Regions from separate parts of the Acidovorax sp. GW821-FHT11A03 genome, predicted to be linked through region 4. Evidence: predicted binding sites of a transcription regulator. Region 4 holds the regulator's gene; each other region holds the start of a gene.
What was found. Region 4 encodes FNR, which switches genes on or off when oxygen is low (the NO sensors DNR and NnrR bind a similar motif). Its sites were predicted from a motif close to TTGATNNNNATCAA; they were not measured.
Positions count from the first base shown of each region.

Region 1 (5,587 bases), on a different contig from region 4:
CGCCGGAACCCTGGTCGGTGGTGAAAACTGTCGATGGCAGGGCGTGCGGCGTGGACATGGCGGCGCGATTATGGGGGCGGGTGCTGCAGTGCACCAGCGCAGATTGCCCGCCCTCGCGCCCAGGCCCGCGGCACGATTCCTGCTGGAGAAAACGTGAACGACGTAGTTGCATTGCAACTTGGTCATTTATTTTTTTACTGTGATGTATAAAATGGACGCCATGCAAACGCAGCCCCCCAAAGCCTCGTTCAAGGAGCAGATGCACCAGGCGCGCGAGGATGCCATCCTCCAGTCCACCTGCCAGCTCCTGGGCGAAAAGGCCTTCGACGCCATGACCATGGACGATGTGGCCAACGCCGTGGGCATTGCCAAGGCCAGCCTGTACAAGCACTTTTGCAGCAAGGAAGAGCTGTGCAGCGCCGCCATGGTGCAGATCCTGGCGCGGGTGCGGGCCTATCTGGCGGACCTGCCCGCCGAAACGCCACCCCTCGAAAAGCTCCATGCGCTGGTGCGCTGGTCGCTGGAGCGCCTGCTGAGCAATGAAATGCCGCTGCTGCCCAGCCGCAACTCCACGCTGCGCGCGGTGCTCATGGCCAACAAGGACTATCTCAACGGCCTGGTGGCGGTGAGCGACCAGATCGGCGAATGGATCACCCAGGCCCAGGCCGAGGGCGTGATCAACCCCACGCTGCCACCGCTGGTGGTGCTTTACACCTTGTATGCGCGGGCCTGTGACCCGGTGGTGAGCTTCCTCAAGGAAGGCGGCCAGTATTCGGATGCGCAGATCGTGGATCTGGTGGTGCGCACCTGTTTCGACGGGCTGGCTGCGCGGTAGCGGCAGCCCGTTCCGGCGTTTCGCACCTCGCAAGAAAGCCCGGCATGCCGGGCTTTCTTGTCTTGCGGGCGAAAAACCCTGCCGAGGCAGGGCGCGGCCTGCGCCGGGCGGCGGGGCTCAGCGCACGAGCAGCACGGGCACCTTGCTGTGGGCCAGCACCTGCGTGGTGACCGAACCCATGACCAGGGTGGCCAGGGCCCCGTGGCCGTGGGAGCCCATCACCAGCAGGTCGAACTTGCCGCTGTCGGCCACCTTGGCGATGTTCTCGCCCACCGTGCCGACCTTGACGCTGCGCTTGGCCTCCACACCGTGGCGCGCGAGAAACTTGCACACGGGCGCCAGGATTTTCTCGGCTTCTTCGGCGTGGTAGTTCTCCACGACTTCCTTGCCCAGGGCCGCGCGGGCACGCGCGGGCAGCGGGGCCTGCACGGTGAGCACCGTGTACTGGTGGTTGCCCCCCAGCAGTTCTTCGTGGGTCGCCAGGTAAGCCAGCATTTTCTTGGTGTAGGCGCTGCCGTCGACAGCAAGCAGGATGTTCATGGTGTTCTCCGAAAAGGAATGGGTCAGACTAACGTGCGCGGACTTCTGTTGTCTTGACCTGGGTCATGTTTTTTCCTCTGCACTGCGGGGCGGCAGGGCCCCGTGCGCCGATCATAAGGTGATGCAGCACTGCGCCTGGAACGCCGCCTGCTCGCCCTTGCGCGCATAACCCAGCGGATTGGCCACGACGCGGCACTGCCACGGCGTGCCGTCCTCGCGCAGGCCCCGTGCCGTGTAGTCGCTCGGGGCATGCAGGTGCCCGTGCAGCCACAGCTGCGCGCGGGGCAGCAGGGCGTCCAGCGCGTTGCAGAAGCCCGCCGTGCCCGGCACCATGCCGTAGCGCGGGTCGGCACTGCGCAGGCTGGGCGCGAAGTGCGTGGCCACGACCGTGGGCCCGTCGAACGGGACCGCGAGCGCGTCGGCCAGCCACTGCTGGCAGGCCAGGGCCTGGTCGCGCACGGCCTCGGCGAGGAATGGCTGCGCATGGCGGGTGCCGCCCGTCTTGCGCAGATAGAAATTCGCCGCCCGGAAAGCCTTGTCGCGCAGCTTCAGGCGCCTGGCCAGGTCGGTGGTGCCTTCGTGGTCCGCCAAAGCGTCGAAATCGCTCCAGAGCGTGGTGCCCACGAAGCGGACACCTTGAAGAGTGACCACCTCCCGCTCCAGCCAGGTGATCCCCAGCCGTTCGCAGGTCCTGCGCAGCCGCTGGTGGGCCGCATCGAAATCCTGCGCGTCGTATTCGTGGTTGCCGGGCACGAAGAGCACCGGCGTGGGCCAGCCCGCGTACGGGGCCAGGGGCGAGAACCGGGCGAGGCCGAAGTCATCGTCCTGCAGCAGCGAGCCCTGCTGGTAGGAGCCCACGTCCCCCGCAAGCACCAGCACATCGGCGCCGGGGGCCGGTTCGGGGATGAAATGGGGGTGCGCCTCAAGGTGCAGATCGGACAGCAGCTGGATGTTCATGGAGCGCGCAGTCTACGGGCTCGGGGTGGGAAGGGGCGAAGCGAATGCCCTGGCGGCACCCCGAAATGCGCCAGATCCCGCCGCAAGGCACTGCCGCGGCAGGCCGCGCTGGGGTGGGTGGGCGGGATGCCCGCGCCCGGGCCTCACGGTTCGGGAAAGGTGCGGCGCGCCGAGCGCGCCAGGGCGTGCAGCAGCCAGGTCATCGCCGCCTGCTGCGGGCCGCGGCGGCGCCACAGGGCATCGACGTGCACGGGCGGGACGTCCAGCGGCAGGGCCCGTTGCACCAGCGCGTCGGAGATGCCCGTGACGGGCACGAAGTGGCGCGGCAGCACCGTCAGCAGGTCCGAACCCGACACCACGCGCCCGGCGGTGAAGAACTGGTTGACCGTGATCACCACCTTGCGCTCGCGGCCCAGGGAGGCCAGCGCCTCGTCGATGAAACCGAAGGGGCGGCCGGAAAAGCTCACCAGCATGTGCCGGGCAGCGCAATAGGCGTCCAGGGTGAGCGGCGCGTCCGCCAGCGGGTGGCCCTGGCGCATCACGCACACGTATTCCCCGTCGTAGAGGCGGCGGCTCTCGAACGCGACCGCCCCGCCCGACTGCGCGCGTGCCGTGAGGTCCGCCAGCACGGCCGGAAAGTAGCCCACCGCCATGTCGGCGGCTTCCTCGTCGAGCAGGCGCCGGGGGTCGCGGGTGGTCAGGGGCAGCACCCGGATCGAGATGCCGGGGGCCTCGCGCTCGATGATCTCCACGAGGGCGGGAACCAGCGTGGCCGCCGTGGCATCGGCCATGGCCAGCACAAAGGTGGACTCGGCCGTGGCGGGCTCGAAGCGCCCCGGCGCCAGGGAGTCCTGCAGATGGGCCAGGGCCTCGCGCACGGGGGGCCACAGCGCCAAGGCGCGGGGCGTGGGCTCGACCCCCTGGCCGCTGCGCACCACCAGTTCATCACCCAGCACGTCGCGCAGCCGGCGCATGGCATTGCTCACGGCGGGCTGGGTGATGGACAGCTTGTGCGCCGCGCGCGTGAGGCTGCGCTCGGCCATTACCTCGTCGAAGACGCGCAACAGATTCAGGTCCAGCGAGCGGAAGTTCAAGGGTGTCATGGCCATTCATCACCATTATGAATATCAATGATTCAAAATATAAACTTGAACATGCAAAGGGTAAACCCTAATATCACCCCATCGCCCGGCAATCTCGCCACAAGCGTTAGAAAAGGGAAACCGAAATGACCAGCTTTGCACACGTTGACTACCCCACTGAACACCCCGGCGTGGTCCGCGCCGAAAACGCCGCCGCCGCTCTGAAGAGCGTGGCCGCCAACTTTGACGGCGCCCGTGGCGCCGCCACCCTGCTGCTCGCGGCCGTCGTGTCGGCACTGCTGGTCGTGGCCAACCAGGTGATCGACACCTGGAGCGAAGGCCACCTGCTGGCCGCGTGGATGGTGCTGTGGCTGGTGGCGTTCGCCGCCCTGGCCCTGCTGACCGCCCCGGCACGCCGTGCTGGCGCCGCTCTGCGCGTGGCAGGGCGCGCCTGGGCGGAAAACCGCCGCCGCGCCGCGGACGACGAGCGCACCTGGCAAGTCGCCATGAAGGATCCCCGCATCATGGCTGAACTGAACCATGCAATGGGCATCCCCACGGTGAACGATATCCGCACGTACTACTGAGACCGCGCTGCGCGGCCGGCGCGGCCGTCCCGATCCCCTTGAAGCCGTGGCGAATGCTCGCCACGGCTTTTTTCATGGGCCGGCTGTCCTGCGCCTGGCCTGTCTTCCCCCTGGCGCCGGCCCATGAAAAAACCGCCCGTTCGGCAGAAGGGGCGGTTTCTCGGACTGGGAAGAACAGGGTTTATGCAGCCAGGCGTTTTTCCAGCAGGGCCTTGGTTTCCAGCAGGGCCGTGGGCAGGTGGTAGGCCAGTTGCTCGAAGTGGGCATCGTGCAGCTTGAACTCATCGGCCCAGGCCGCCTTGTCGATGCTGGTCACGGCGTCGAACTTCTGGGCGCTGAAATCCAGACCCGTCCAGTTGATCTCGGCGTACTGGGGCGCCACGCCGAACATGGTTTCCTGGCCTTGGGCCTGGCCTTCGATGCGGTCGATCATCCACTTGAGCACGCGCATGTTGTCGCCGTAGCCGGGCCAGACGAATTTGCCGGCCTCGTCCTTGCGGAACCAGTTCACGCAGAAGACCTTGGGCACGGCCTTGCCGGTGGCGGCGATCTTGCCTTCCATGTTCAGCCAGTGCTGGAAGTAGTCGCTCATGTTGTAGCCGCAGAACGGCAGCATGGCGAAGGGGTCGCGGCGCACCACGCCCTGGGCCCCGAAGGCGGCGGCGGTGGTCTCGGAGCCCATGGTGGCGGCCATGTACACGCCTTCCGTCCAGGTGCGGGCTTCCGTCACCAGCGGCACGGTGGTGGAGCGGCGGCCGCCGAAGATGAAGGCGTCGATCGCCACGCCGTTGGCGTCGTCCCACTGCGCATCGAGCGCCGGGTTGTTGGTGGCGGCCACCGTGAAGCGCGAGTTGGGGTGGGCCGCCTTGGCGCCGGTTTCCTTGGCGATCTGGGGCGTCCAGTCCTTGCCTTGCCAGTCGATCAGGTGGTCCGGGAGCTTGCCGGTGTCCTTTTCCATGCCTTCCCACCACACGTCGCCGTCGTCCGTCAGGGCCACGTTGGTGAAGATCACGTCCTTGTCCAGGCTCTTCATGCAGTTGGGGTTGGTGTGCATGTTCGTGCCGGGGGCCACGCCAAAGTAGCCGGCTTCAGGGTTGATGGCATACATCTTGCCGTCGGCATGGGGCTTGATCCAGGCGATGTCGTCACCGATGGTGGTGACCTTCCAGCCGGCAAAGCCTGCTTCGGGCGGCACCAGCATCGAGAAGTTGGTCTTGCCGCAGGCGCTGGGGAAGGCGGCGGCTACGTGGTACTTCTTGCCGGCGGGGTTGGTCACGCCCAGGATGAGCATGTGCTCGGCCAGCCAGCCCTGGTCGCGGCCCATGGTCGACGCGATGCGCAGGGCCAGGCACTTCTTGCCCAGCAGCGCGTTGCCGCCGTAGCCCGAGCCGTACGACCAGATCTCGCGCGTCTCGGGGTAGTGCACGATGTACTTGACCTTGGGATTGCAGGGCCAGCTGGTCGTGTCCTTTTCACCTTCGGCCAGGGGGGCGCCCACGGTGTGCATGCAGGGCACGAACTCGCCTTCCACGCCCAGCACGTCGTACACGGCCTTGCCCATGCGGGTCATGAGGCGCTGGTTCACG
Region 1 covers NZ_JBXASG010000009.1:279,814-285,400, reverse strand. Annotated here, with positions in the region: gene AC1RVY_RS22610 (helix-turn-helix domain-containing protein) at 1-58, opposite strand, end outside; gene AC1RVY_RS22605 (TetR/AcrR family transcriptional regulator) at 212-835, shown strand; gene AC1RVY_RS22600 (universal stress protein) at 953-1,375, opposite strand; gene AC1RVY_RS22595 (metallophosphoesterase) at 1,487-2,332, opposite strand; gene AC1RVY_RS22590 (LysR family transcriptional regulator) at 2,476-3,435, opposite strand; gene AC1RVY_RS22585 (hypothetical protein) at 3,561-4,001, shown strand; gene AC1RVY_RS22580 (phosphoenolpyruvate carboxykinase (GTP)) at 4,183-5,587, opposite strand, start outside.
Region 1: the regulator FNR is predicted to act here: its motif matches at 1,429-1,442, upstream of AC1RVY_RS22600 (universal stress protein).

Region 2 (5,587 bases), on a different contig from region 4:
TCGTCCGTGCACGCGGCGGGCGGCAAGATCGTGGTGCAGCTGTGGCATGTGGGCCGTGTCTCGCACACCGACCTGCAGCCGGGCCATGCCGCGCCCGTGGCCCCGTCGGCGATCCAGGCCAAGACCAAGACCGTGCTCATCAAGGACGGCGTGCCCACGTTCACCCAGACCTCGGAGCCCCGCGCGCTCGAGATCGCCGAGATCCCCGGCATCGTGGCCGACTACCGCCGTGCCGCCCGCGCTGCCATCGAGGCCGGCTTCGATGGCGTGGAGGTGCACGCCGCCAACGGCTACCTGATCGACCAGTTCCTCAAGACCAGCGCCAACCACCGCACCGACGCCTATGGCGGCAGCATCGAGAACCGCGCCCGGCTGCTGGTCGAAGTGGTCACCGCCATCACGCAGGAAATCGGTGCCGGCCGCACGGGCATCCGCCTGTCGCCCGTGACGCCCGCCAACGACGTGGTGGACGCGGACCCGCAGCCCCTGTTTGACTACGTGGTGCGCCAGCTCGGCCCGCTGGGCCTTTCCTACATCCACGTGATCGAGGGTGCGACCGGCGGCCCGCGCGAACTGCCCGACCGCCCCTTCGACTACGCGGCCCTGAAGGCGGCCTACCGCGCGGCCGGCGGCCAGGGCGCGTGGATGGTGAACAACGCCTACGACAAGGCGCTGGCGGAAACCGCGCTCGCGAACGGCGCGGACATCGTGGCCTTTGGCCGGCCGTTCATCGCCAACCCCGACCTCGTGCAGCGCCTGGAGCGCGGCGCGCCCCTGAACGAGGTCAACCGCGCCACGCTGTACGGCGGCGGCGCGGAGGGCTACACCGACTACCCCGCCCTGTCGGCCTGAGGGGGGCGCGCCGTCAGCCCAGCCCGATCGGGCTGGGCGCCCGCATCACGATGCGCGTGAACAGGCGATCGTAGGCGGGGTCCCGCGCCTGGCCGGGCGCCAGCGGGTTGGTATTGCCGGCAAACGCCGCATCGATTGCGGCCCAGTCGCCAGGCTGCAGGCATGCCTGGGCCGCTGGCAAGACCACGGTTTCCTCCAGGCGCATGTGCTCCAGGTAGAAAGCGACATAGCGCCGCAGGGCCTCGGAAAAGGTGTCGCGGCGCGCCTCGCCCATCAGCTCCCAGCCCAGCAGCAGATGCTGCAGCTCGCGCACGGCGGCCTCGCCGCCCGCGTGTTCGCGCTCCAGTTGCGCGATGGCGCCGGCCGCCTCCGGCGAACGCTCGGCCACCTTCGGGAACAGCCATTGCGATTCCTTCGGGTGGTGCTGGCGTTCGGGGAATTCGTCGATGTAGAACAGCATGGCCCGCATCACGTCGAAGAACGCGGCGGGCTCGTCGCCCGGCCCCTGGTCCAGCATCAGGCGCAAGGAATGCAGCACGGCCGCAAGCGACGCATGCTCTTCGTGGATGGTCCGCAGGCTGATCGACGGCATGGCAGTGCTCCCCAGGTCACAAGGCCTCCAGATTGCCATGCAGGCGCCCGCCCGCGCATGACGCAGGTCAACAAACCGTCGGGGACCGGGTGCGCATCGCGCGGCCGGTGCGCCTGCGGCCGCCGCACGCCGGGCATGAAAAAGCCCTGCATGCGCACCCGCCCGCAGGGCCCATTCCGGGTGTGATGGCGCGCGGGCGCCACCGGTTCAATCCATCATCAGCGCGCGAGCAGTGCCCTGGAAGACTCCCCGGCGAGCGCCTGGTGCTGCGGCGCCTCCACGGGTGCGTGGTGGGCGGCGTGGAGCATGGCGTCGGCCAGGCGGAACTGCTGCACCACCTGCGACAGGCGCGCGGCCTGTTCGCGCATGGACTCGGCCGCCGCCGCGGACTCCTCCACCAGCGCCGCGTTCTGCTGCGTCATGCGGTCGATCTCGCCCACCGACTGGTTCACCTGGCCGATGCCGGCCGACTGCTCCGACGCCGCCGCCGTGATCTCGCCGATGATGTCGCCCACGCGCTGCACGCTGGCCACGATTTCCTTCATGGCCGTGCCCGCATCCTCCACGTGGCGCACGCCCCCGTCCACGGCCGTCACGCTGCTGTGGATCAGGCCCTTGATGTCGCTGGCCGCCGCCGCCGAGCGCTGGGCCAGGCTGCGGACCTCGCTGGCCACCACGGCAAAGCCCCGCCCCTGCTCACCGGCGCGCGCGGCTTCCACGGCGGCGTTCAGCGCGAGGATGTTGGTCTGGAAGGCGATGGAATCGATCAGGCCGATGATGTCGCCGATCTTGCGGCTGGAGGCCGAAATCTCCTGCATGCTGGAGACGGCCTGCTGCACCACCGAGCCGCCGCGCGTCGCGGTGCTGGAGGCCGATGCCGCCAGCTGGTTGGCCATCTGCGACGACGACGCGGTCTGCTGCACCGTCGAGGTGAGCTGCGAGAGCGAAGCCACCGCTTCCTGGGCATTGCTCGCCGTCTGCTCCGTGCGTTGCGAGAGGTCCTGGTTGCCCATGGCGATCTCCTGGCTGGCCGTGGCGATGTTGCCGCTGGCGTCCCGCACCTGCGCCACGAGCGCGCCCAGGCCCTGCTGCATGTCGCGCAGCGCGCGCTGCAGGTCGGCCACTTCGTCCTTGCCTTCGGCGGCAATGTTCTGGGACAGGTCACCCCCGGCAATGGCCTGCGCCATGCGGCGCGCCTCTTCAAGCGGGTGGCAGATCGAGTTCATGTTCATCAGCGTGGTGGGCACCACCACCACCACGGTGATCACCACGGCCAGGACGAAGAGCCACTTGGTCTCGCTGGACACCCGGCCCTGCTGTTCGACCGACTTGGCCACTTCGGCCCGCAGCACGGTGTCGAGCTCTCCCACCAGCTTGTCGGCCTGGTCGAACTCGGCCACGGCCTTGCCGCTCATGCGGTTGGCAATCGTGGCGGTGTCGTAGCCGCTGGCTTCCAGCTGCCGGGCCACATGGGCAAACAGCTCGCGGTAGCTGTCCAGCCTGGCGATGATGTTGCGCACCACCACGTTGTCCGCGTCGTCCTCGCCCTCCAGGAACTTCGCGGCGATCTTCTTGGCCTTGTCCTGGCTGGCCAGCCACTTGTCGTGCGCGGCCTTCACGGCTTCCGGCTTCTCGTAGCCAATGATCATGTCCTTCTCGTACTGGCGGACGGAGCCCATCTCGCCGCGCAGCTCCGCCATGTAGCCCACCTTGGCGAAGGAGTTGTCCATGAAGTTCTGGCTCATGTCATGGATGCGGAACATGCCCAGCATGCCCGCGCCGCCCAGCAGGCCCAGCAGGCCCAGCACCACCGCGATGGCCCCCAGCATGCGCATTCGGATGGTGAACTGCCGCATGAACGAGAAGAGATTCATGATGTGTCGTCCTTTTATGGGTATGGAGGGGCCGCGCCTGCATTCGAAGCCGCCGGCCTGCAACAAAGCGTTGCAGTTTGCCAGACATCGATGACCGCACTGTACGTATTTATCACATGCGCCAGCGCTTCAGTAAGAGGGCATTCGCCATCACGCTGACCGAGCTCAAGGCCATGGCCGCCCCTGCCACCACGGGGCTCAGGTAGCCCATCGCCGCCAGAGGAATCCCGGCCACGTTGTACGCGAACGCCCAGAACAGGTTCTGGCGGATCTTCATCACCGTGCGGTGGGAGATGTCGAGCGCCGCGGCCACCAGCATCGGGTCGCCCCGCATCAGCGTGATGCCCGCCGCATGCATGGCCACGTCCGTGCCGTTGCCCATGGCCATGCCCACATCGGCCGCCGCCAGCGCCGGGGCGTCGTTCACGCCGTCGCCCACCATCGCGACAATACGGCCCCCGCGCCGCGCCGCTGCGCCGGGTCGCTGCCCTCCGGGAGGGACTTCTTCGCTACCCCGTTGCAACGCAGCCACCCTGGCGGCCTTGTCACCCGGCAATACCTCGGCCATCACCTCACCCGCGTCGGGGTCCAGCCCCAGGCGCCGGGCCATGGCCTCGGCCGCTCCCCGGTTGTCGCCCGAGATCATCACGGTGCGGATGCCACGCGCCTTCAGCGCCGCCAGCGCCGCGCGCGCGCCGGGCTTGGGCTCGTCGCCAAAGGCCATCAAGGCACGCAAGACATAGCGTGCGCCGCTCGCCCCTTCGGTCGCACGCTGGGCCACGGCCGACACGGTGGCGCCCTCGTCCTGCAGCGCCCGGGCGCGCGCCGCCAGGGGGCCCATCTCCACGCCCAGTTCCTGCATCCAGCGCAGGCTGCCCACCAGGTAGCGCTGCCCGGCCACATCGCCCTCGGTGCCGCGACCGGGCACGGCGCGCACATCCTGCACCGCCGCCACGCGGACCTGCCGCTCGCCCGCGGCCGCCACCACGGCGCGTGCAAGCGGGTGTTCGCTGCCGCTTTGCACCGCCACCACCGCGGCCATCACGGCCGCGTCGTCCAGGCCGGGCACCACCTCGAACGCCGTCAGCCGGGGCTGGCCCACGGTCAGCGTGCCCGTCTTGTCGAAGGCCACCGTGTCCACCTTGTGGGCCAGCTCCAGCGCCTGCGCGTCCTTGATCAAAATGCCGTTCCTGGCCGCCACCCCCGTGCCCGCCATGATGGCCGCCGGCGTGGCCAGGCCCAGCGCACAGGGGCAGGCGATCACCATCACGGCCACGGCGTGGATCAGCGCGGCCTCGATGCCCACGCCCATCCACAGCCAGCCCAGCAGCGTGGCCAGGGCCACCACCAGCACCACGGGCACGAACACGGCCGACACCTGGTCCACCAGCCGCTGGATGGGCGCCTTGGCCGCCTGGGCGTCTTCCACCAGCCGGATGATCTGGGACAGCACCGTCTCGGCCCCCACCGCGGTCACGGCCATCACGATGCGGCCGTCGCCGTTGATCGAGCCGCCCGTCAGCGCCGCCCCCACATCGCGGGCCACCGGCAGGGGCTCGCCGGTCAGCATGGATTCGTCCACCTGCGTGTGGCCCTCGTGCACAGTGCCGTCCACCGGGATGCGCTCACCCGGCCGCACCACCAGCTGGTCGCCCACCAGCACCTCGGCCACGGGCACGTCCACCTCGCCCTCCCTGCCCAGGAGGTGCACCAGGTCCGGCCGCAGGGCATGCAGCGCGCGGATGGCGGCCGTGGTCTGGCGCTTGGCGCGCGCCTCCAGCCACTTGCCCAGCAGCACCAGCGTGACCACCACGGCAGAGGCTTCGAAGTACAGGTGCGGCGCATGGCCTTCATGGGCCGTGAGCCACAGCCACACCGACAGGCCCCAGCCCGCGCTGGTGCCCAGGGCCACCAGCAGGTCCATGTTGCCCGCCAGGGCCTTCACCGCATGCCAGCCCGCCTTATAGAAGCGCGCACCCAGGACGAACTGCACCGGCGTGGCCAGCGCGAACTGCACCCAGGCCGGGAGCATCCAGTGCAGGCCGAACAGCTCCCCCAGCATGGGCAGCACCAGCGGGGCCGACAGCAGCAGGCCGATGCCCACCGGCAGAAAGCCCGCCCAGGGCGACAGATCCTCGGGCGCCTCGGCCGGCCCCGCGGCGCGCGGCTCATAGCCCGCATTGCGCACGGCGCGGCGCAGCAGCGCCTCCATGGCCTCGGCGTCTGCGGTGGCCGCGCCCGGTGCCCAGGCCACGCGGGCCGACTCGGT
Region 2 covers NZ_JBXASG010000004.1:483,880-489,466, reverse strand. Annotated here, with positions in the region: gene AC1RVY_RS12630 (alkene reductase) at 1-852, shown strand, start outside; gene AC1RVY_RS12625 (hemerythrin domain-containing protein) at 866-1,444, opposite strand; gene AC1RVY_RS12620 (methyl-accepting chemotaxis protein) at 1,663-3,318, opposite strand; gene AC1RVY_RS12615 (heavy metal translocating P-type ATPase) at 3,431-5,587, opposite strand, start outside.
Region 2: the regulator FNR is predicted to act here: its motif matches at 1,502-1,515, upstream of AC1RVY_RS12625 (hemerythrin domain-containing protein).

Region 3 (5,587 bases), on a different contig from region 4:
AAGCCCTCGTTCTCGCGCGTGCGCAGCGGCAGCCCGTCGGCATGCTGCAGGCAGCTGAACTGGCAGTCGTCCTTGGGCAGGTTGCGGTGGCGCGCGGTGAAGCAGCGCGCCGAGTACGCCAGCGGCATGCGCCCGTAGGCGAAGACCTCGGTCTCCAGGCCCTGCGGGCGCCGCGCCAGCACGGCCGACAGCGCGTCCCGCGACATCTCCACCGGCATCACCCAGCGGGTGGCGCCGAACTGCGCCATCCACTGCAGCGAGTGCGCGTTGTACAGGTTCAGGTGCGGCCCGGCCACGAAGGCCCGCGGCCCGGTGGGTGGCCGCGAGAGGCAGTGCACGGCGCCCATGTCGTTGGCCTCCACGGTGAACTCGCCGTTGGCCGTGATCTTGTGCAGCAGGCCCACGTCCGCACTGGATTCGATGAGCACCTGGGTGGACAGCACGGCCTCCTTGCCCGCGTCCCGCAGCATGCGCGCCAGCGCCAGCCAGTCGGCCAGGCGCAGCTCATGGCGGCGCGAGCACACTGTCTCGCCCAGGTACACCACGTCGACGGGCGTGGCGGCCATGGCTTCGTAAAACGCGAACACGGTGTCGCGCGGCCAGTAGTACAGCAGGGGGCCGAGAGAGAGTTTCATGGGGCGGGCTTCAGGGGTTTGATCGTGGGATCCAGATGCTGGGAGCGGCGCATGGAGTTCGAATCTGGCGCGGCCCAAGCCAGCGACCGCCGCGCAAGGGCCGCCCCGCCGCGCTGGCGGTGTCCCCCTTCCCGCATCGCGCAAGCGAGGCGAGAGAAGGGGGAAGGCGCGAAGCGCATCAGGGGGTTGTTCTTCATTTCCAGGGGCGGTGGTAGGCGCCCAGCGTGTGCTGCTGCCCTTCGGCCACCTGGTCCAGGCTGGCCATCCAGCGCGTCTTGGGCGCGTAGCGGTGGGGGTGGGCCAGGCACTGGTCGATGGCCTCGCGCCAGACCTGCGTGACCTGGGCCACGTAGGCCGGGCTGCGCTGGCGCCCTTCGATCTTGATGGCGCGCACGCCCATCTTCACGAGCTGGGGCAACAGCTCCAGGGTGTTGAGGCTGGTGGGCTCCTCGATGGCGTAGTAGTTCTCGTCGCCGCCCACGTCGAAGCGGCCCTTGCACAGCGTGGGGTAGCCGGCGCTCTCGCCGGGCGCATAGCGGTCGATCAGCACGCCGTTCAGGCGCGACTCGCGGCCCTGCGGCGTTTCCACCCAGCGCACGGCCTTCGGGGGCGAGCACACGCCGTGCGTGTTGGGCGATTCGCCCGTCGCATACGACGACAGCGCGCAGCGCCCCTCGACCATCACGCACAGGCTGCCAAAGCCGAACACCTCGATCTCCACGGGCGTGCGGTCGATGACCTGGCGCACCTGCTCCATCGACAGCACGCGCGGCAGCACGGCGCGCACGATGCCGAACTGCTCGCGGTAGAAGTTGATGGCCTCGTAGTTGGTGGCCGAGCCCTGCACCGACAGGTGCAGCCGCAGCCGGGGGTGGCGCCGCACCGCGTATTGCATGAGGCCCGGGTCGGCCAGGATGACCGCGTCCACGCCCAGGTCCACCGCCTTGTCCAGGGCGCTGCGCCACGGCCCCGGGTTGGCGGCCTGCGGGTAGGTGTTGAGCGCCATGAAGACCTTGCAGCCACGCGCATGCGCATGGGCGATGCCGCTGGCGATGGCCGCCTCGTCAAAGTTCAGGCCCGCGAAGTTGCGCGCGTTGGTCGCGTCGCGCAGGCCCAGGTAGACGCAGCTGGCACCATGGTCCACCGCCGCCTTGAGCGCGGGCAGGCTGCCGGCGGGGCAGACGAGTTCGAGGGCGGGCGCGGCCTCTGCAGGGTTGTGGGGTTCCATGGCTCTGGTTCAAACGCAGGCCCCCGGTGGGAGCCCAAGCACTGGGTGGCACCATACCGAGGCCGCTGCGCGCGCCGGCTGATCTTCATCAACCGGAGTGCACAATGCCAGAGCAATGCAGTCGGACTTTGACGCGGCCCGGCCGCCCATGCCCGCCTCGACCCGTTCCTTCCCCATTCCAACAACACCCTTCGCCGTGAACAAGAACCTGTGGCTGCTGGCCCTGTGCCAGGGCCTTTTCCTGACCAACAACGTGGTCTTCATCGCCATCAACGGACTGGTGGGCCTGCAGCTCGCCCCCTTTGGCTGGATGGCCACGCTGCCCGTGATGGGCTATGTGGTGGGCGGGGCCCTGTCCACCGCGCTCGTGGCCCGCAGCCAGGCCCGGTGGGGCCGCAAGGTGTCGTTCCAGATCGGGCTGGCCGTGGCGGTCGCGTCGTGCGGCCTGTGCGCGTGGGCGGCCTTCAGCGCCAGTTTCTGGCTGCTGTGCGCCGCCACCGTGGTGGCGGGCTACTACAGCGCCAATGGCCAGCTCTACCGCTTTGCCGCCGCCGAGCTGGCCCCCGCGGCCTACCGCGAAAAGGCCGTGTCGCTGGTGCTGGCGGGCGGCCTGCTGGGCGCCGTGGCCGGGCCGAACCTGGCCAGCGCCACGCGCACGCTGTTTCCGGTGCCTTTCGCGGGCGCCTACGTGGTGCTCATGGGCGTGGCCCTGCTGTCCATGCTGTGCATGGCGGCGATCCGCTTCGAGGCGCAGCCCGCGCGGCGCGACGCCGCGGGGCAGCCCGTCGCGGGCCGCCCCCTGTCCGAGCTGATGCGCCAGCCCGCGTTCGTGGTGGCCATCCTGGGCGCCGCGCTGGGCTATGGCGTGATGAACCTGCTGATGGCCGCCACGCCGCTGGCGATGCAGGTGTGCGGCTTCAACTTCGATGCGGCCGCGCTGGTGCTGGAGTGGCACGTGATCGGCATGTTCGCGCCCGGCTTCGTCACCGGCCACCTCATCAAGCGCTTTGGCGTGCTGTCCATCATGGGCGCCGGCGTGCTGCTGAACCTGGCCTGCGTGGCCGTGGCGCTCATGGGCGTGGAGCTGCACCACTTCGGCATCGCGCTGTTCATGCTCGGCGTGGGCTGGAACTTCCTGTTCACGGGGGCCACCACGCTGTCCATGACCGCCTACCGCCCCGAGGAAAAGGACCGCGCCCAGGCCGCCATCAACTTCTGCGTGTTCGCCACGCTGGCGCTCAGCTCGTTCTCGTCCGGCGTGCTGGTCACCACGCAGGGCTGGACGCTGCTCAATGCCGGGTCCCTGGTGCCCATCGTGGTCACGGGCCTGGCGCTCGCCTGGCTCGCGGCCCGGCGGCGGCGCGCCGTCTAGGCCCGCGTGGCTCCGGCGCCGGCACCGCCCGGCACCGCGACCGCGTGGGCGAGCCACCGGGCAAACGCGGCCACGGCGGGGTCTTCCTGCCGCCCGTGCGCCACGAAGAGACTGTAGCCACGCAGGCCGCTGTCATGGTGCGGATGCGCCAGCGCCAGTTCGCCGGACAGCAGCTCGCGCTCCACGAAGTAGTGCGGCACCAGGCCGATGCCCAGGTCCGCGCGCACCGCCTCGACCAGCATGGAAAACAGGTCGAACCGGTGGCCGCCCAGGCTGTGCGCCGGCACGCGCGTGATGCCCGCGCGGGTGAACCACGCATCCCACGCGCCCAGCCGCGAGCTCAGCTGCAGCAGCGGCACCGCGCGGAAGTCACCGCGCTCCATCGCACGCCGGTGGCGCGAGCCGGGAGCGCACACGGCCACGCACACCTCGCTCATCAGCGGCACGGGCTGCACCCCGGGCCAGGCGGCGTCGTTGTACTGCACGGCCACGTCGAAAGGGATCTCCTGCATGTAGGTGTGCGTGGGGTACACCTGCAGGTGCAGGCTGCAGCCCTTGTGCGTGGCCAGGAAGGCCGGCAGGCGCGGCAGCAGCCAGCGCTCGGCGAACACGGGCACGCAGCCCACCAGCAGCCGCGCGCCGTCGGGCCGCTGGGCCATGGCTTCGAGCGTGTGGTTCTGCAGGCGCAGCAGGTCGCCCACCACCTGCGCGTGGTAGCGGCGGCCCGCCTCGGTGAGCGTGGAGCCGCGCGCGCCGCGCTGCACGAGCTGCAGGCCCAGCTGGCCTTCGAGCAGGCGCAGCTGCTGGCTCACGGCGCTGTGCGTGAGGCACAGCTCTTCGGCGGCCTTGCTCACGCCGTGGTGGCGCGCCACGGCATCGAAAACGAGCAGGGCGCGGGTGCTGGGAATGTGCTGGCGCATGTAAGAAAAACTATCGGCCCGGCAGATTAAAGCAGAACCGCGCCCCTCCAATCGGTCCAACAATTGCAGGGCGCTTGCGTGCCAGGCGCCGCGCGCACCGGATGCCGCGGCCCGCGTCTGGCCGGGCCCCCCTTCCTTCGCAACTCCGCACTCTCCATCATCCCGACCATGAAGAACCCTGCCTCCATCTTCCGCTTCACTCCCGGCGCCGTGGCGCTGGCCGCCGCGCTGCTGGGCCCTGCCGCCCACGCGCAAGGCGCCGTCGCCGCCACGCCCACCACGCTGCGCCCGGCCGTGGACCAGGCCTACACGCAGCTCATGGCGGCGCCCCAGATCCTGAAGCTGCTCGACGCGGTGAAGGCCGACCACGACCGCGCGGCGCAAGACCTCCGCATGCTCACCGAGATCGAGGCGCCACCGTTCAAGGAGCAAAGGCGCGCCGAGGCCTTCCTCGCACGCCTGAAGGCCCTGGGCCTGGCCAGCGCCGCCATCGACGCCGAAGGCAACGTGGTCGGCATCCGCAAGGGCACGGGCAGCGGGCCCAAGCTCGTGATCTCGGCCCACCTGGACACCGTCTTCCCCGCCGGCACCGACGTGAAGGTGAAGGAGCGCGACGGCAAGCTCTACGCGCCCGGCATCTCGGACAACACGCGCGGCCTGGCCGTGCTGCTGTCGTGGCTCAAGGTGCTCAACGACCAGCAGATCGCCACGGTGGGCGACCTGGTGTTCGTGGGCAATGTGGGCGAGGAAGAGCTGGGCAACCTGCGCGGCATGAAGCACCTGTTCAAGGAGCACCTGGACATTGACGGCCTGGTGGCGCTGGAGCCCGCGCCCGACGGCACGGTGCTGGTGCTGGGCACGGGCAGCCACCGCCACGAGGTGACCTTCAAGGGCCCGGGCGGCCACAGCTACGCGGCCTTCGGCCAGGTGCCCAGCGCGATCCACGGCATGGGCCGCGCGATCGCCAGGATCGCCGAGATCCGCACGCCCGCCACCCCCAAGACCACCTTCACCGTGGGCACGGTGGGCGGCGGCACCTCGGTGAACACCATCGCGCCCGATGCGCGCATGGCGGTGGACATCCGCTCCGACGAGATGGCCCCGCTGCTGGCCACCGAAAAGCAGGTGCTCTCGGCCATCGATACCGCCGTGGCCGAGGAGAATGCACGCTGGAATGTGAACACGCTCTCCGCCTCCACCAGGCTCATCGGTGACCGCCCCGGCGGCCGCACGGCGGCGGACTCGCTGATCGTGGAAGCCGCCGTGCGCGCCAACATCGCGTTCGGCCGCAAGACGGTGCTGGGCGGCGCGAGCACCGATGCCAACGTGCCCATGTCGCTGGGCATCCCGGCCATCGTGATCGGGGGCGGGGGCAAGACCGGTGGTTTTCATGCGCTGTCGGAGTGGATCGACCTGACCGATGCCTGGCAGG
Region 3 covers NZ_JBXASG010000004.1:355,921-361,507, forward strand. Annotated here, with positions in the region: gene AC1RVY_RS12040 (U32 family peptidase) at 1-635, opposite strand, end outside; gene ubiU (ubiquinone anaerobic biosynthesis protein UbiU) at 829-1,863, opposite strand; gene AC1RVY_RS12050 (MFS transporter) at 2,060-3,235, shown strand; gene AC1RVY_RS12055 (LysR family transcriptional regulator) at 3,232-4,155, opposite strand; gene AC1RVY_RS12060 (M20/M25/M40 family metallo-hydrolase) at 4,324-5,587, shown strand, end outside.
Region 3: the regulator FNR is predicted to act here: its motif matches at 1,942-1,955, upstream of ubiU (ubiquinone anaerobic biosynthesis protein UbiU).

Region 4 (5,587 bases):
GCCGCTGTATGCCCGTTTCGCCTCGATGAAGCCGGAAGACGTGGCCAGGGACCCGCAGGCCCAGGCCATTGGCGAGCGCCTGTTCATGAACAACTGCGCTCAGTGCCATGGTTCCGACGCGCGCGGCAGCAAGGGTTTCCCCAATCTGGCGGACGGTGACTGGCTCCATGGCGGGGCGCCCGAGAAGATCCGTGAAACGATCGAGAAGGGCCGTGTGGGCAACATGCCTCCCATGGCGGCCGCAGTGGGCACGCCCGAAGACGTGCGCAACCTGTCGCACTATGTGCTGAGCCTGTCGGGCAGCCCGCACGATTCGCTGCGTGCTTCGCTGGGCAAGTCCAAGTTCACGGCATGCGCGGCCTGCCATGGCATGGACGGCAAGGGCAACCAGGCGCTGGGTGCCCCCAATCTGACCGACGACGTCTGGCTGCATGGCTGGGGCGAGGCGGCCATTACCGCCATGGTCAACAACGGCAAGGTCAACCAGATGCCGGCCCAGGCCGACAAGTTGACGGAAGCGCAGATCGGCGTGCTGTCTGCGTACGTATGGGGCCTGTCCAACGGCAAGCAGGCTGCCGCGGTGCGCTGATCCGGGCCGGGTGGTGCGCCCCCTGGCGCTGCCCCCGGTTTTTTGCCCCATTGCTGAAGACACACCAAGCCAATAGGTCGACACCACCATGAAGCCACCCAGCGGGCCAGCCCGCAAGGTCATTCCGATTGCACCGGTTGCATCCGATGCCTCGTCCGAGGGCGAGATCGTCTCCTTGTACGAAGCGCAGAAGAAGATTTACCCGCGCTCCATCAGTGGCCTGTTCGCACGCTGGCGCTGGGGCATGGTGTTTCTCACGCAACTGGTCTTTTACGGCCTTCCCTGGTTCGAGTGGGGGCAGCGCCAGATGGTGCTGTTCGACCTGGGGGCACGGCGGTTCTATATTTTCGGGCTGGTGCTCTATCCGCAGGACTTCATCTATCTCACGGGCCTGCTCATCATCTCGGCGCTGTCGCTTTTCCTGTTCACGGCCGTGGCGGGGCGGCTGTGGTGCGGTTTCGCCTGTCCCCAGACGGTCTACACCGAAATGTTCATGTGGATCGAGCACAAGATCGAAGGCGATCGCAGTGCCCGGCTGCGGCTGGACAACGGGCCCTGGACCTTCGAGAAGATCCGCAAGAAGTTTCTCAAACAGGTGGTATGGATCACCGTGGCGCTGTGGACGGGGTTCACGTTCGTGGGCTATTTCGTTCCCATCCGCGAGCTCGGCGCGGAACTGCTGGCGCTGCAGGGCAACTGGCAGATATTCTGGGTGCTGTTCTACGGCTTTGCCACGTATGGCAATGCGGGCTACATGCGCGAGCAGGTGTGCAAGTACATGTGCCCCTACGCGCGCTTTCAGAGCGCGATGTTCGACCGGGACACCCTGATCGTGAGCTATGACGTGGAACGCGGCGAGCCGCGCGGCCCGCGCAACAAGACGATCGACCACAAGGCCAAGGGCCTGGGCGACTGCATTGACTGCACCTTGTGCGTGCAGGTGTGTCCCGTGGGCATCGATATCCGCAAGGGCCTGCAGTACGAGTGCATTGGCTGCGGACTGTGCGTGGATGCGTGCAACACGGTGATGGACAAGATGCACTACCCCCGGGGGCTGATCCGCTTTTCCACGCAGAACGGCGTGGCGCAGCGCTGGAGCCAGTCGCAGATCCTGCGGCGCGTCCTGCGGCCTCGCGTGCTGATCTACACCGCCGTGCTGGTGGCACTGTGCGTGGGCATGATGGCCAGCTTGGTCACCCGCACGCCGCTCAAGGTGGATGTGGTGCGCGACCGCGCGGCCCTGTCGCGCATCGTGGCGGGCGGCAAGCTGGAGAATATCTACCGCCTGCAGATCATGAACGCCACCGAAGGCCCCCAGCGCTACCGCATCGGCGCCCGCGGCCTGGACGGGCTGGAGGTGGCCTCTGAAGCCGAGGTGGACATTGGCCCCGCGGAGTCCCGGTGGGTGGCCGTGCGCCTGCAGATACCGTATGGCTCCGCGCCCCCGGGCTCCCATGCCGTGCAGTTCGATGTGCAGGCGGTGGGCGCTGCGGCCCATGTGACCGAGAAGTCCGTATTCCTGGTGCCCCGATGAGGCGACGTGCACCCCGGTGCACGGCACCGGGGACTTTGTATGACCGAGAAGATTTTTGAGGAGCAAGCACCCATGCCATCCAATCCAGCCATCGGCTCCGCCCCCGCCACCGCTGCGCCCTGGTGGAAATTCGGCCACGTCTGGCTGATCATCGCCGGCCCTGCCATCGTCATCGTGGCGGGTTTTGTCACGCTGTGGCTGGCGATTTCGCGGCCAGACCCCGTGGTCGCCGAGGACTACTACCGCCAGGGCATCGAAATCAACAAGACGCTGGAGGCTCCGGAGAAGAGCCTGGCCCCGGCCATGAAGGGCCGCAACCACGCGGCGACACCGGTTCAGGACCAGCCACGCTGAAACCCCTGGCCGAGCAGCGGGTCTGCGCGGCCTTACCAGGAGACAACCCCGATGTGGACGCAACGCCTGATGTGGATTGCATGGCCCGCCTTTCTGATGGCGGGCGCGATGGAGATGCTGGTTTTTGCGATGGTGGACCCGCAGGACCTGCATTGGTTCGGGCAGCCGCTGGCCCTGTCGCGCCAGGGCGTCTACACGCTCGCGTTCTTTGCGTTCTGGGCCATCACCATGGCCTCCAGCGCGTTGACCACGCTGCTGGCAATGTCGCCCTTTGAACTCAACCGCTGCCCCGTGCCTGAAGGCGAGCGCCCTGATGATTGCCGAAAGACATCATCCTGCCCTTGAACAGCGCACCGGCCGGGCTCCGGTGGCAAGGCGTTGCCGGGACGGGCGGACCTGGCTCGCCTTGCTCAGTGGCAGGCGGACTGGTTGTTCACGATGCGCTTGAGCGCGTCGGTCTCGAGGATGCGGACATGGCGCTGCTTGACTTCGACAATGCCTTCTTCCACAAACTTGGAGAAGGTGCGGCTCACGGTCTCGAGCTTGAGGCCCAGGTAGCTGCCGATCTCCTCGCGCGTCATGCGCAGCACCAGCTCGGACTGCGAGAATCCGCGGGCGTGCAGGCGCTGCACCAGATTGAGCAGGAACGCTGCCAGGCGCTCCTCGGCCCGCATGCTGCCCAGCAGCAGCATCACGCCGTGTTCGCGCACGATCTCCCGGCTCATGATCTTGTGCACGTGGTGCTGCAGCGCGGTGACCTCGCGGGACAATTCCTCGATGCGGTCAAACGGCATGACGCAGACCTCGGCGTCTTCCAGGGCCACCGCATCGCAGGTGTGGTGATCATTCACGATGCCGTCCAGGCCGATGATCTCGCCCGCCATCTGGAACCCCGTGACCTGGTCGCGTCCGTCCTCGGTGGCCACGCAGGTCTTGAAAAAGCCGGTGCGGATGGCATAAAGCGAGGTGAACGACTCACCATTGCGAAACAGCGTGCCGCCGCGCTTCACCTTGCGGCGAACTGCAACGACCTCGTCGATGCGGTGCAGTTGCTCTTCGCTCAGGCCCACCGGCATGCACAGCTCGCGCAGGTTGCAATTGGAACAGGCGACTTTGATGGTGAGCGGGTTCATAGGCACAGGGCGGAGTTAGGTTTCGAGCATACCGCCCGATGGCCGAAGAGGGAGTCTCTTGGAGGGCGGGCAGGCGACTGACATGCATCAAATTGTCGCTGTTCCGGCCACTCCATCACTTGATTCATGTCAAGGACATGGGGAGCAGCTTACGGCACAGTCAAGGTGTACGCAAGGATTCGCCCCATGACCGCTGTTTCGCCTGACCTGCTGCGCCGTTTTGACGTACCAGGCCCCCGCTATACCTCCTATCCGACGGCCGACCGGTTTGTGGAAGCCTTCGGCCAGGAGGACTACGCCCTCGCCCTCGAGCAGCGCCGCATGGGCACCCTGACCAAGGCGCTGCCCTTGTCCCTGTATGTGCACATCCCCTTTTGCGAGTCGCTGTGCTACTACTGCGCCTGCAACAAGATCATCACCAAGCACCACGACCGGGCTGAAGTCTATCTGCGCTATCTCAGCCGCGAGATCGATCTGCACACGGCGCACTGCGGCACGGGTCAGGTGGTGAGCCAGCTGCACCTGGGCGGCGGCACCCCCACCTTCCTGTCGGACGATGGCTTGCGGGAACTCATGGCGATGCTCCAGCGCAGCTTCACCCTGGCGCCGGGCGGGGAGTACTCAATCGAGGTGGACCCCCGTACCGTCAATGCCGACCGGCTTGCCGTGCTCGCGGAGCTTGGATTCAACCGGCTGAGTTTTGGCGTGCAGGATTTTGACCCCGAGGTCCAGAAGGCGGTGCACCGCATCCAGCCCGCCGAACAGGTGTTTTCGCTGGTGGAATCCGCGCGCTCGCTCGGCTTCGAATCGATCAATGTGGACCTGATCTACGGGTTGCCGCGCCAGACGCCGGAGTCGTTCGACCGTACGCTGGCGCAGGTGGTTCAGTTGCGGCCTGATCGCATTGCGCTGTATGCCTATGCCCACCTGCCGGAGCGGTTCAAGCCCCAGCGCCGCATCCTCTCCGCCGAACTGCCCGCAGCCTCCGGCAAGGTGTCGATGCTCTCCCGTTCGCTCGACGCGTTCATGGGCGCCGGCTATGTGTATGTGGGGATGGACCACTTCGCGCTGCCGGAGGACTCGCTGGCCGTCGCCAAGCGGCAGGGCCGCCTGCACCGCAACTTCCAGGGCTACAGCACCCAGCCCGACTGCGACCTGATCGGCCTGGGCGTGTCGGCCATTGGCAGGGTCGGCGCCACCTACAGCCAGAACGCCAAGACCCTGGATGAGTACTACGACCTGCTGAACCAGGGGCGTCTGCCCGTGGTGCGTGGCCTGGCCCTGACGCGGGACGACCTCGTGCGCCGCGCCGTCATCATGTCCTTGATGTGCCAGGGAGAACTGCTGTTCGAGCCCATGGAGCAGGCCTGGCTCCTCGATTTTCGGCACTATTTCTCCGCCGAACTGGCGCAACTCGACACCATGGCCGAGCAGGGGCTGGTCAAGGTGAGGCCCGACGGTGTCGAGGTCACGGCCATGGGCTGGTTCTTCGTGCGCGGCATCGCCATGGTTTTCGACCGATATCTGCAGGCAGACCGCAACCGCGCGCGTTTTTCACGCATCATCTGAATCCCATGCTTGCAACGGTTGCCTCGACTGCCTTGTTGATGGGGCTCGTTGGCGGGTCCCATTGCCTGGCCATGTGCTCGGCACCTTGTGGCGCCGTGGTGGGGCAGGGGAGCGCGGGCTGCGCATCCGCCCCGGGCGCAGGGGCGCCGGCGGAGGGGGCTCCCCCGAAGGTGCAGGCGGTGCGGTGGGCACCGCGCGGTGGCGTGGCCCGGCGGGCCGTGGCCTTTCATGCGGGCCGCCTGACGGGATATGCCCTGGCGGGCGGGCTGGCCGCCCTGGCCATGGACAGCCTGGCGTGGCTCACTCAGCAGACCATGGCACTGCGCCCGGCGTGGACCTTGATGCACGTCGCGGTGATGGCGTGGGGGCTGATGCTGATGGTCCAGGCGCGGCAGCCGCTCTGGGTGG
Region 4 covers NZ_JBXASG010000003.1:402,526-408,112, forward strand. Annotated here, with positions in the region: gene ccoP (cytochrome-c oxidase, cbb3-type subunit III) at 1-589, shown strand, start outside; gene ccoG (cytochrome c oxidase accessory protein CcoG) at 678-2,123, shown strand; gene AC1RVY_RS09135 (FixH family protein) at 2,196-2,477, shown strand; gene AC1RVY_RS09140 (hypothetical protein) at 2,529-2,822, shown strand; gene fnr (fumarate/nitrate reduction transcriptional regulator Fnr) at 2,888-3,610, opposite strand; gene hemN (oxygen-independent coproporphyrinogen III oxidase) at 3,797-5,179, shown strand; gene AC1RVY_RS09155 (sulfite exporter TauE/SafE family protein) at 5,185-5,587, shown strand, end outside.